One region of the Xanthomonas sp. NCPPB 3959 genome, then DNA from elsewhere that is predicted to be linked to it. Evidence: predicted binding sites of a transcription regulator. Region 1 holds the regulator's gene; the other holds the start of a gene.
The links. Region 1 encodes FliA, which starts transcription of late flagellar genes. Its sites were predicted from a motif close to TAAAGTTTNNCNNNCNNNGGCCGATAA; they were not measured.
Positions count from the first base shown of each region.

Region 2: AC1KVG_RS17370 (methyl-accepting chemotaxis protein) is a predicted target of FliA. The motif match lies at 4,120-4,146, and genes of this name have one in related genera.

Region 1 is NZ_JBWWVR010000001.1:107,611-114,400, reverse strand. Features, by position in the region: gene flhA (flagellar biosynthesis protein FlhA) at 1-308, shown strand, start outside; gene flhF (flagellar biosynthesis GTPase FlhF) at 984-2,663, shown strand; gene AC1KVG_RS00415 (MinD/ParA family protein) at 2,650-3,534, shown strand; gene AC1KVG_RS00410 (RNA polymerase sigma factor FliA) at 3,531-4,304, shown strand; gene cheY (chemotaxis response regulator CheY) at 4,340-4,732, shown strand; gene AC1KVG_RS00400 (protein phosphatase CheZ) at 4,732-5,358, shown strand; gene AC1KVG_RS00395 (chemotaxis protein CheA) at 5,361-6,790, shown strand, end outside.
Region 2 is NZ_JBWWVR010000016.1:34,886-41,675, reverse strand. Features, by position in the region: gene recX (recombination regulator RecX) at 168-656, shown strand; gene alaS (alanine--tRNA ligase) at 757-3,405, shown strand; gene csrA (carbon storage regulator CsrA) at 3,545-3,757, shown strand; tRNA gene AC1KVG_RS17375 (tRNA-Ser) at 3,841-3,933, shown strand; gene AC1KVG_RS17370 (methyl-accepting chemotaxis protein) at 4,205-6,151, shown strand; gene AC1KVG_RS17365 (pirin family protein) at 6,541-6,790, opposite strand, start outside.

The DNA of each region.
Region 1 (6,790 bases):
TCGCCGGCATGTCGGCCGAGCTGCCGGTCTACACGCTGGCCCCGCAGCTGGAGCGCGTGCTGCAGGAATCCACCCACGGCAATGGCGTGGCACTGGAACCCGGCCTGGCCGAGCGCCTGCACCAGAGCCTGGCCGATTGCGTCGGCAAGCAGGAAGCCCGCAACGAACCGGCGGTGGTGCTGGTACCTGGCCAGGTCCGCGCAGCGCTGGCCCGCCTGGTCCGCCATAGCGTGCCGACCCTGTCGGTACTGGCGTACAGCGAAGTGCCGGAAGACAAGCGCCTGAAGCTGGTCGGCACGATCAGCTGAGCCTGACGCACCTCGTAGGAGCGCACCTGGGCGCGACGGGCTCTACCGGGACAGCCCGTCGCGCCCAAGGGCGCTCCTACGACACGCGACGTGCTGCGGACCAGAAAAGCTTGCTGACATCACTGTAGGAGCGACCTTGGTCGCGAGGGCGTTACCGGGAGGGCCCATCGCGCCCGGGTGCGCTCCTACGAACCCACCCGCGCCCGGCCCTCTCGCTGCAGACAGGCGACCGACCACCGCACCCAGCGTCGGAAAGCCGCCACTCGTCCAAACCTCCAATCGATTGCACGACGCTGGCGGTTTCGAGGCTTTGCGGGCGCTCCACGCTCGACCTCCCACCCGCCAGCGCATCCACCCGCACAGTGGATGCCAACGCAGCGCGCCCCTAGAGAAAAGTCAATTAAACCAGTGACTTGAAATCTTGCAGCCGGGCCGATCGCACAGCTCCAGTCTGTCCCAACCTTCCAGATTCCCGCGCCGGAACCCCGGCACCGCGTTTTGGCACGCCGCGTGCATTAGCTCTGGCGAGACCGCAGTCAGCTTGATCACTGCGGGGCGAGCAGCAGCACTTGGAACAACCGAACGGGACAGGCAACTCATGACGCTGGCAACACACCCACATTCATCGCGCACCCGTCCGGCGTCCGGCGGGTCCCGTTCCTGGAGGCACTTCGCATGAAAATCAAACGCTTCGTTGCCCCGGACATGCGCACCGCATTCCGCATGGTGCGTGAAGAACACGGCCCGGACGCAGTGATCCTGTCCAACCGCCGTACCGCCGAAGGCATCGAGATCGTCGCTGCCAGCAACTACGACGAAGAACTCGTGCAGCGCGCTCTGGAAACCGCGCGCTCCGAGACTCCGTCGGCTGCGGCGGCTGCGGCGGCACAGATCGAACAGGCGCCGGCCCAGCAGGCCCCGGCCCGGACAGCCGCGCCGTTCCACGCCCCGCTGAAGCCGGCCGGTGACACCGGCAGCAGCCAGCGTCAGCGTGTTGCCAGCGCTGCAGACGACATGATCGCCGCGATGGCGCTGCGCCAGCCGGTCAACGTGCCGCGCTCGGCGCCGGTCGCCGCACCGGTGCGGACTGCCGCCGCCCCGTCTGCCGCCGCTCAAGCATTGGCCCACGCCGTTGCAGTTGCCGCCGCACCGCGCCAGGAACATGCGCTGTCGGCAGTGCCGGAACAGCTGTTCGCCGACTTCCTGACCACCGCACCGGTACAGGCTCCGGTGCACGCTGCCCCGGTGCAGGCACGCACGCCGATCATGGCCGCCGCGCTCGCCACCCACGCCTCTTACGGGCAGGACGACGACGAGCAGGACGACGACGGCTTCGACATGGACGACGCGCTGCCGCAGATCCTGCCGCCGGCCGCATTGCCGCCGCTGGTGGCCGCCCCGGTCGCCCTGGCCGCAGTACCGGTCGCCGCCGCCCCGGTGCCGCAGAACGACGAAGAACTCAAGCAGCTGCGCGGTGAGCTGGCGCTGATGCGTCAGATGATCGAGCGCGAAATGAACCGCCTCACCGACGAGCGCCTGCGTGGCTCCCCGGTGCGTGCGCAGGCCCTGGAACTGATGGACGACTACGGCTTCGATGCCGGTCTGATCCGCGATGTGGCCCTGCAGATCCCGGCCGATACCGAATTGCACCGCGGCCGCGGGCTGATGCTGGGCCTGCTGTCCAAGCGTCTGCCGGTGGCTCCGATCGACCCGCTGGAACGCGGCGGCGTGATCGCCCTGGTCGGCCCGACCGGTGCCGGCAAGACCACCACTATCGCCAAGCTCGCCCAGCGCTTCGCCGCCCAGCACGCCCCGCGCGACGTGGCCCTGGTCACCACCGACACCCAGCGCGTCGGCGGCCGCGAGCAGCTGCACAGCTACGGCCGTCAGCTCGGCATCGCGGTGCACGAGGCCGACAGCGCCGAGAGCCTGCTGGAACTGCTCGAGCGCCTGCGCGACTACAAGCTGGTGCTGATCGACACCGCCGGCATGGGTCAGCGCGACCGCGCCCTGGCCGCACAGCTGAACTGGCTGCGCGCCGCGCACCAGGTCACCTCGCTGCTGGTGCTGCCGGCCAACGCCCATTTTTCCGACCTCGACGAGGTCGTACGCCGCTTCGCCCACGCCAAACCCCAAGGCGTGGTGCTGACCAAACTCGACGAGACCGGCCGCTTCGGCAGCGCCTTGTCGGTGGTGGTTGACCATCAAATGCCCATCACCTGGGTGACTGACGGACAGCGGGTCCCCGACGACCTGCACCGCGCCAATGCCGCCAGTCTCGTTCTTCGCCTTGAAGATTTGCGGCGCGCTGCCGATAAGCCCTGTACTCCGGAGCACAACCATGCAGTCGCGTGAATACGCCAAGCTGACCAACGCCTTCCCCCTGACGGCGACCCGTCCCGAGCCCTTGGGCCCGGTGCGCACCATTGCCGTGACCGGTGGCAAGGGTGGCGTGGGTAAAACCAACATCTCCGCCAACCTGGCCGTGGCCCTCGCCGAGATGGGCAAGCGCACCCTGCTGCTCGACGCCGACCTTGGCCTGGCCAACCTGGACGTGGTCTTGGGCCTGTCGCCCAAGTACACCCTGGCCGACCTGATCGCTGGCCGCTGCACGCTGGATGAAGTGATCATCGAAGGCCCCGGTGGCGTGTTGGTGGTCCCGGCCGCCTCCGGTCGCCGCCACATGGCCGAACTGGCTCCGGCCCAGCACATCGGCCTGGTCAACGTGTTCTCCGAGCTGGAACGCGACCTAGACGTGATGGTCATCGACACCGCCGCCGGCATCACCGACAGCGTGCTGACCTTCTGCCAGGCCGCCCAGGACACCGTGGTGGTGGTCTGCGACGAACCGGCCTCGATCACCGACGCCTACGCGCTGATCAAGGTGCTCTCGCGCGAACGCGGCGTGGACCGTCTGCAGATCATCGCCAACATGGTGCGCGACCCCAACGAAGGCCGCCTGCTGTACGACAAGCTGTCGCGGGTCTGCGAAAAATTCCTCGGCGACGTGTCGCTGAACTACCTCGGCCACGTGCCACAGGACGACTGGTTGCGTTTGTCGGTACAGCGCCAGCAACCGGTCATCAAGGCCTACCCCGCCAGCCCCTCGGCGCTGGCCATCGCAGAAATCGCGCGGCGTACCTCGCGCTGGCAGGCCCCCACCGTGCCACGCGGCAACGTCGAGTTCTTTGTCGAACGCATCATCCAACGGGGGGTCGCCGCATGAGCACCGCTACCGCAACCGCAACGACGGCCACCGCGCAGTACCGTGCAGTGCAACGCAACAACGCCAACGACATCGTCACCCAGCACGCCGATCTGGTGCGCCGCATCGCCCACCATCTGGCCGCGCGCCTGCCGGCGAGCGTGGAAGTGGACGACCTGATCCAGGCCGGCATGATCGGCCTGATCGAAGCCTCGCGCAGTTATGACTCCGAGCAGGGCGCCTCGTTCGAAACCTATGCCTCGATCCGTATCCGCGGCTCGATGATCGACGAGATTCGCAGAGGCGACTGGGTACCGCGTTCGGTGCACCGCCGTGCCCGCGACGCTGCTGCTGCAGTACGCAAGATCGAACAGAACACCGGCCGCGCCGCCGCCGCCACCGAAGTGGCCGCCGCGATGGAAATGCCGCTGCCCGATTACCTGCGTCTGATGGAAGACGCCGCGCGCGGCCAGGTGCTGAGCCTGGAGTCGCGGATCGAAGATCACGGCGAGCTGGACACCACCGCCAAGGGTGGCCCCAACCCGCAGCAGATGATGGAGCGTGGCGAGTTCGGCCGCGAGCTGGGCAAGGCCATCGGCCAGTTGCCCGAGCGCGAGCAGCTGGTGCTGTCGCTGTACTACGAACAGGAATTGAACCTGAAGGAAATCGGCGCCGTGCTCGGTGTCAGCGAATCGCGCGTCTGCCAGATCCACGGCCAGGCCGTGGTGCGTCTGCGCGGCCGCCTCAAGGTCTTCGAACTGGCCGATGCCGGTGTCGAAATTGACGAATGATTTTTTCGCGTATTTTTTAGTGTTAGGAGCTTGATGTGAACAAGAACATGCGGATTTTGATCGTGGACGACTTCTCGACGATGCGACGTATCGTCAAGAATCTGTTGGGCGATCTTGGTTTCACCAATACCGCAGAGGCCGAAGACGGCAACAGCGCATTGGCTGCGTTGCGGGCCGGCCCGTTCGATTTCGTGGTCACCGACTGGAACATGCCCGGCATGACCGGTATCGACCTGCTGCGCAACATCCGCGCCGACGCCAAGCTCAAGCACCTGCCGGTGATGATGGTGACCGCCGAAGCCAAGCGCGAGCAGATCATCGAAGCCGCCCAGTGCGGCGTGAACGGCTACATCATCAAGCCGTTCACCGCGCAGACGCTGGAAGAAAAGCTGGGCAAGGTGTTCGAACGTCTGGCGGCGACCGCCTGATGAACGCCACCGTGGAAACCAATGCCGAACGCGCTGCCTTGATCGACCGCCTGCAAGGCGCGCTCGATGCACTGGAAAGCGGTGACGAAGCCGCATGGAAGCGCGAGGTCGACCACCTCGCCGCCTTGCGCACCCGTCCGATGATGCAGGGCCTGAGCCGGCTCGCACGCGAACTCGGTCAGGCGCTGGGCGAATTGCCCACCGTGCCCGAAGAAGCCGGCGAGCTGGACGATGCGTGTTCGCGCCTGGACCACGTGGTGGAAATGACCGAAAAGGCCAGCCATCGCACGCTGGATCTGGTCGAAGAATGCCGTGAGCTGGCCAACCAGCTGCGCGACGGTGGTCTGAATCAGGACCAGGGCGCGCTGATGGACAAGATGCGCCACAACCTGACCGAACTGTCGCTGGCGCAGAGCTACCAGGACCTGAGCGGGCAGATCATCCGTCGCGTGGCCGGCATCGTGCGGCGCGTGCACGAAGGCTTCGGCGCACTCGGCCTGCCGCCGAAGAGCACCGAGCCGAAGAAAGACGACGGCGGTCTTGCCGGTCCTGCAGTCAAGGGCCTGGACCGTCACGCGGTGTCGCAGGACGACGCCGATGACCTGCTGTCCGGATTGGGGTTGTAACCATGAGTGCTGTTCCAGACGATATTGCTGCCGATTTCATCGTCGAGGCCCAGGAAATCCTGGATCGCCTCGGCGAACAGCTGGTCGCGCTGGAACAGGCACCGGACGAAGCCGACCAGCTCAACGCGGTGTTCCGCGGCTTCCACACGCTCAAGGGCGGCGCCGGCTTTCTGGCGATCAAGCCCATGGTGGAGCTGTGCCACGCCGCTGAAGAAACCCTCGGCATGGCACGCTCCGGCCAGGCGGTGTTGCAGGCGCATCACTTCGATGCCGCGCAGCAGTCGCTGGATTATCTGCAGGCGATGCTGGATGCGATGGGCTCGGGCGAAACCGTGCCGCATGCACCGGCCTCGCTGATTGCGCAGTTCGATGCCAAGAGCGGCCCGCCGGCGGTCAAGGCCGCGCCCAAAGCCGCATTGGCTGCGGTGGCCACACCTGCCCATGACGACGGCCATGCACCGGCACCCGGCGCCAAAGCCGCACCCAAAGCCGCCGCAAAAGGTGCCGAAGCCGAACAGACCGTGCGCGTGGACACCAAGCGCCTGGACGCCATCGTCAACCTGATCGGCGAACTGGTGCTGTCGCGTAATCGTCTCAAGACCCTGCGCACCCGCCTGCGCGACGAAGAACTCGATCGCGCCGTCAGCGTGCTGGATATCGCCACTGCCCGCCTGCAGACCGCGGTCATGCGCACCCGCATGCAGCCGGTCAGCAAGGTGTTCTCGCGCTTCCCCAAGGTGGCCCGCGATGTCGCGCGCACCTTGTCCAAGGAAGTGGAACTGGAACTGATCGGCGCCGAGACGGAACTGGACCGTAACCTGGTCGAAGCCCTGGCCGATCCGCTGGTGCATCTGGTGCGTAACGCGATCGACCACGGCATCGAATCCCCTGCCCTGCGCGAAGCCACCGGCAAGCCGCGCAGTGGTCACGTGCGTCTGTCCGCGCAGCAGGAAGGCGACTACGTCAGCATCGAAATCCAGGACGACGGCGCCGGCATCGACCCCGAGCGCCTGCGCGAAATCGCTCGCAATAAAGGCCTGATCGACGCCGAAGCCGCCGCCCGGCTGAGCACCGACGAATGCCTGCATCTGATCTTCATGCCGGGCTTCTCGACCAAGGCCGAGGTCACCGACATCTCCGGCCGTGGTGTGGGCATGGACGTGGTGCAATCGCGCATCCGCGAACTCAGCGGGCAGATCCAGATCCAGTCCGAACTGGGCCGCGGCAGCCGCTTCATGATCCGCGTGCCGCTGACGTTAGCGATCCTGCCGACCCTGCTGGTGCAGGCCGGCGAAGCCGTCTATGCACTACCGCTGGCCCGCGTGGTCGAAGTGCTGCATGCACCACAGACCTCGCTGGGCTGGTTCGACGGCCGCGCCGTGCTGGACCGCCGCTCGCACACCTTGCCGCTGATCGACCTGCGTCGCTGGCT
Region 2 (6,790 bases), on a different contig from region 1:
AGCAGCGCAACAGGTTTTGATGGCCGCTCCAAAGTTTTTTTTCTATCGCGGGGACGGTGGAGTCAGTGCCGCCGCGCTTCGCGGTAGATCTATCGAAGGCCAGGAGGGCAGGCGCCATGGACGGCGCATCGGTTGAGCAGTGATTTGGTGATTCAGGACACCTCACGATGGACGAGCAAGAGCCCGCGCCAAAGCGGGGACGCCGGTTCAAGGAGCAGACGCCGGTCCAACGCGCACTCGGATTGCTGGTGCGTCGCGAGCATTCGCGCAAAGAATTGAACCGCAAGCTGTTGGCACGCGGCATAGAGCCGGAAGCTGCCGAGGCTGCCGTAGAGCGTCTCGCTGGTGAGGGCTGGCAGGACGACACCCGGTTTGCGGCGTCGGTCGTTCGTAATCGTGCAGGCTCGGGCTACGGTCCACTGCATATTCGCGCCGAACTCGGAACCCATGGCCTGGATAGCGAGGCCATCAGTGCTGCAATGGCGACCTTTGAAGGCGATTGGACCGAAAACGCACGCGATCTGATCCGTCGCCGGTTCGGCGAGCAGGGCCCGGTGGATCTGCCGCAGCGGCGCAAGGCCGCTGATCTGTTGGCCCGGCGTGGTTTTGATGGCAACAGCATTCGTAGCGCCACGCGCTTCGACCTTGAGGACTGAGGGCGTCAGGCCTGCTACCCTTTGTGGTTTAAGGTTGTTCCGCTCGTCTGCGCCCACATTCATTGGGTGACCGGGACCGCCGCCCGCCCAATGCCAGCACATGAACGCACCTGCCAAATACAGCACTTCCCAGATCCGTAGTGACTTCCTCGCCTTCTTCGAAGGCAAGGGCCACACCATCGTGCCGTCCGCACCGCTGGTGCCGGGCAACGACCCGACCTTGCTGTTCACCAACTCGGGCATGGTCCAATTCAAGGACGTCTTTCTCGGCGCGGAAAAGCGCAGCTATGTGCGTGCTGCCGACGTGCAGCGCTGCCTGCGTGCCGGCGGCAAGCACAACGATCTGGATTCGGTGGGCTATACCGCGCGCCACCACACCTTCTTCGAAATGCTCGGCAATTGGTCGTTCGGCGATTATTTCAAGAAGGACGCCATCAGTTGGGCCTGGGAGCTACTGACCCAGGTCTGGAAGCTGCCGGCCGACCGCCTGCTGGTCACGGTCTACCACACCGACGAAGAAGCCTTCGCGTTGTGGCGCGACATGATCGGCATCCCGGAAAGCCGCATCGTGCGCATCGGCGACAACAAGGGGGCGCCATATGCCTCCGACAATTTCTGGCAGATGGCCGATACCGGTCCATGCGGCCCGTGCACCGAGATCTTCTTCGACCATGGCGATCACATCGCCGGTGGTCCGCCAGGTTCGCCGGACGAGGATGGCGATCGCTTCATCGAGATCTGGAATCTGGTCTTCATGCAGTTCGATCGGCAGCCCGATGGCACCTTGATTCCGTTGCCGGCCCCGTGTGTGGATACCGGCATGGGTCTGGAGCGTCTCGCCGCGATCCTTCAGCAAGTGCATACCAATTACGAAATCGACGTGTTCCAGGCGTTGATCGGCAAGGCCAGCGCGCTGACCGGCGTTGCCGATCTGGAAAACAAGTCGCTGCGGGTGATCGCCGATCACATCCGCGCCTGTTCGTTCCTGATCGTCGATGGCGTGCTGCCCTCCAATGAAGGTCGTGGCTATGTGTTGCGCCGGATCATCCGGCGTGCGCTGCGCCATGGCTGGATGCTCGGTGTGCGCCAGCCGTTCTTCAGCAAGATGGTGCCGACCCTGGTCGAGCTGATGGGTGAGGCCTATCCGGAGCTGGTGGTCGCTCAAGCGACGGTCGCGCGCGCCTTGCTGGCCGAGGAAGAGCGCTTTGCCGAAACGCTGGACGCCGGCATGAAGATCTTCGACGACGTCGCTTCGCGCTCGCAGGAGGTCATTCCCGGTGCCGATGCATTCCGTCTGTTCGACACCTACGGATTTCCGGTCGATCTGACCTCCGACATCGCGCGCGAGCGCGGCTTGCGTGTGGACATGGAGGGCTTCGAGTTCGCCATGGAGCGTCAGCGCGAAACCGCGCGTGCCGCAGGCAAGTTCGGTGGTGGCGTCGCATTGCCGGCCGATCTGGTCGCTACGATGTCGCCGACAGTGTTTTTGGGCTACGAAGCCTACGACGCCGATGCGCTCAAGGTCGTTGCGTTGCTCAAGCAGGGCCGTCCGGTCGAACGCGCCGACGCCGGTGACGAGGTCATCGTGTTCACCGACCGCACACCGTTCTATGCCGAGTCCGGTGGTCAGGTCGGCGATAGCGGTCAACTGAGCGGGACCGGTGTCTCCATCGACATTGCCGACACGCAGAAGTTTGCGGGGCAGTTCCATGGTCATGTGGGGCGCATCACCGAAGGCGCGCTTGCGCTGGGCGATGTGCTGTCCGGTGGTATCGACGTGCAGCGTCGCGGCAAGACCATCCTCAATCACTCGGCCACGCATCTGCTGCATGCGGCCTTGCGCGAAGTGTTGGGCACGCACGTCCAGCAAAAGGGATCGTTGGTCGCGCCGGACCGTCTGCGTTTCGACTTCTCGCATTTTCAGCCGATCACTGCCGAAGAACTCGCCGTGATCGAACGCAAGGTCAACGCCGAGGTGCGCACCAACCACAGTGTGGAGGTGCACAACATGGCCATGCAGGAAGCGCTGGATTTCGGCGCGATGGCGTTGTTTGGCGAGAAGTACGGCGAGAACGTGCGTGTGCTGAAGATGGGTGGGTATTCGACCGAACTCTGCGGCGGCACCCACGTCACCCGCACTGGCGATATCGGCCTGTTCAAGATTACCTCCGAGGGTGGTGTGTCTTCGGGCGTGCGCCGTATCGAAGCGGTGACCGGGCAGGGCGCGCTGGACTACGTGGCCGACGAAGAGCGTCGTCTGCTTGAGGCCGCTCATCTGCTCGGCGGCAATGCGACTGAAGTCGTCGACAAGGTGCGCGCGCTCACCGAGCGCCAGAAGCGTCTGGAGCGTGAGCTGGAGTCGCTCAAGGCCAAGCTCGCCTCGGGTGCGACTGCAGATCTGGGCGCCAGTGCTGTCGACGTGGCCGGAGTCAAGGTCATCGCAGTGCGTCTGGAAGGCTTCGACGCCAAGGCACTGCGCGATGCGATGGATCGGCTGAAGCAGCAATTGGGCGATTCGGTGATCGTGCTAGCGGGCGCATCTGCCGGCAAGGTCGCGCTTGTAGCCGGCGTGAACGGTAGCCCAACTGGTAAGGTGAAGGCAGGGGAACTCCTCGGCCATATCGCCAGTCAGATCGGGGGCAAGGGCGGTGGCCGTCCGGATCTCGCCCAGGGTGGTGGCGAGGACGGGCCCGCCCTTGCGACCGCGCTTGACGGCGTGCACTCCTGGGTCAAGCAACACTTGGGCTGAACACTTGTCCTGCCATGCCTTGCTGGCTGGCAGGATCTGCCGCTACCATTTCCGGTCTATTCCCTTTACCTATAGACGCGTCTCATCAGGAGGCCGTCGATGCTGGTGGGAAACTCACCGGTTCCAGGAGATTTGAAAAATGTTGATCCTCACTCGCCGGGTAGGCGAAACCTTGATGATCGGCGACTCGGTCACTGTTACCGTGCTCGGCGTCAAGGGTAATCAGGTGCGCATTGGCATCACCGCACCGAAAGATGTGGCTGTGCACCGCGAAGAAATCTATCAGCGCATCCAGCGTGGCGATGAGCCGGTCGCTTCCGGCGCGCATCACGGCGACGATTCTTCGAATTGATTGTCGCAAAGGGTTTACGTTAACCCCCCTTACCCGGTATTCTTCGCGGCCTGCCACGGACAACGCGGCAGGACGTGAAAACTGGAGCGATGCCCGAGCGGCTGAAGGGGCTCCCCTGCTAAGGGAGTATAGGGTCAAAAGCTCTATCGAGGGTTCGAATCCCTCTCGCTCCGCCAGTGTTCTAGACGCCCGCAAATCTTTGATTTGCGGGCGTTTTTATTTGCATCGCGGCATGGGTTTGCAAGCCCTTTCGAGTGAGCTGCGCAGCATGCTTACTGCCAGTCGGCTCGCCGCATCCTGCATAAGGCATCTGGTTGTCGCGACAGCATCTGAATCGCCTCAAACGTGCTGCATGAAGCGGTTCAAGTAACTGCGGTATAGGTCGCTAAACACGTGACATATATCTCGGACTTCAACGTGATGCGCCTACCGCCACTGCTTGGACGCCTGTTCTCTTTCTGGGGCCGTGGGCTGCAGCACAAGGCCAATGCGGTGGACCGGGTGATGGCGGTGATCGAGTTCGATCTGGATGGCCGCATTCTGGATGCGAACGAGAACTTCCTGTCCTTGATGGGCTATCGGCTGGACGAGGTGGTCGGCCAGCATCACCGCATGTTCGTGACTGCCAGTGATCGCGACAGCGAAAGCTATCGTCAGTTCTGGGTGGCGCTGCGGCGCGGCGACTTCAACGCCGGGCGTTTTTGCCGGTTGGACAAACACGGGCGCGAGGTGTGGATCAACGCGTCGTACAACCCGCTGCTGGATCGATCCGGCAACGCCTATCGTGTGGTGAAGTACGCCACCGATATCACTGCGCAGGTGCGCCAGACCGCCGATTTCGAAGGGCGGATCGATGCGATCGACAGGGTCATGGCGGTCATTGAGTTTTCGCTGGATGGCACCGTGCTCGAGGCCAACCAGAATTTTCTGCAGGTGATGGGTTACCGGCTCGATGAGATCCGCGGCCAGCATCACGGCATGTTCGTGGATGCGTCCACGCGCCAATCGGCGGCCTATCGCGCGTTCTGGGAAAAGCTCGGGCGCGGCGCATTCGATGCGGGGCGCTACAAGCGCGTTGGTAAGGATGGACAGGACGTGTGGATCCAGGCGTCCTACAACCCGGTACTCGATGAGCATGGGCGTCCATACAAGGTGGTCAAGTACGCCACCGAGGTGACCCGTCAGGTGATCGATTCTGCCGATGCGGATGGCCGCATCCAGGCCATCGACAAGGTGATGGGCGTGATCGAATTCGATCTGGAAGGGCGCGTACTGAGCGCCAACGATAATTTCCTGGCGATTTTGGGATATCCGGCCGCCGAAGCGATCGGCCAGCACCATCGCGTGTTCGTGGATGCGGTGTATGGCGCCTCCGAGGAGTACCGCAATTTCTGGGCGAAGCTGGCGCGTGGGCAGTTCGATGCGGGCCGTTATCGCCGGCTGCGCAAGGACGGCAGCGCGGTGTGGATCCAGGCCTCCTACAACCCGATCCTGGATGTCTCCGGACGGCCGTACAAGGTGGTCAAGTACGCCACCGATGTGACCGATCAAGTGCGCTCGGCCGAGCGCATGCGCGAGTTGATGCAGCAGACCATGAGCATCGCGCAGAACGTGCAGCGCGAGGCGCACCATATTTCGATCAGCAATGAGGAACTGGTGAGCCGCGCATCCTCGCAGTCCACCGCAGTGGCGCAGACCTCGACCACCATCGATCAGCTGGCGGAAACCGTGCGCATCAATTCCGAGAGCGCGGGGTCGGCGCAGCGCATGGCCGAAGAGTCGGCCAATGTTGCGCGACGCGGTGCCGAGGTCATCGCCGAGGTGGTCAAGACCACCGCCAACATCCGTTCGGCGACCGATCGCATTGGCCAGATCATCGAGGTGATCGACGGTATCGCCTTCCAGACCAACATCCTGGCGCTCAACGCGGCGGTGGAAGCGGCGCGCGCCGGCGAGCAGGGGCGTGGATTTGCAGTGGTAGCGACCGAGGTACGTAGCCTGGCGCAGCGCTGCAGCGTGTCGGCCAAGGAGATTCGTTCCCTGATCGACAACGCGACCGATCAGGTTGGCGATGGTTCGCGCCTGGCCGAACAGGCCGGTGTGGTGATGCAGGACATGGTCGGCTCGGTGCTGCGCGTGACCGCAACCGTGGAGCAGATCGCCGCCGCCAGCCAGGAGCAGGCGCAGGATATTTCGACCGCCAACACGGCGCTGCAATCCATTGGCGTGCAGGCGCGCGATCAGGCGCGGATGGTCGATGATCTGGCGCGTTCGGCGCATGTGCTCGAAGCCGATGCGGATGCGTTGTTTGCATTGGTCAACGGCGATGCCGATGGGTCTTCTGCACTAAAGGATGCGCACGCAGAGCCGTTCGCCAAATCGCAGGCCGCGTGACTCAGGCGGCGTGACTGTGGGCATTCGCTGTACGGCGTTGTTGAAGCGGCTATACGCACCCTCGTAGTTGCCTAGCTGCGGCGCGTGCCAGCAGCTAGGTCTGCGCAAAACTAAAAGCGCTCGCCAGCAGATGCGTCCGCGCACAACGACGCCCGCCAAAAACCTATTGCTGTTCACTGAAGTTGCTGACCGAGGGCTCCTGTATCTCGGCATAGTCTCCAATCGGCTCAGTTTTCAAGCCAAATAAAAAACGGCACTTCCCGCGCGGGAAGTGCCGTTTTTTTCAAGTGAACTGCATTGCGCCAGGAGCGCGCTTTGCCTGTTCCAACCAGCTGCGATCATGCGGCGCGCCGATTGACTGCAGCGCGCCGCACTACACGCGTTGCCGCTTACTGCGGCAGATCGAACACCAGCACTTCTGCGTCGCGTGCGTCGGCCAGCACGAGTTCCGGCTCGGCGGTGATCTGCAGCGCATCGCCGGCCGACAGTGCTTGTCCGTTGACGCTCAGGCTGCCGCGCACCACCTGCACGTAACCGATGCGTCCCGGTGCCAGCGGGTGTTGCAGACGCACGTCGCCGTCGAGGATGGAGGCGTACAGGCGTGCGTCCTGGTGCAGGCGCAGCGAGCCGGCTTCGCCG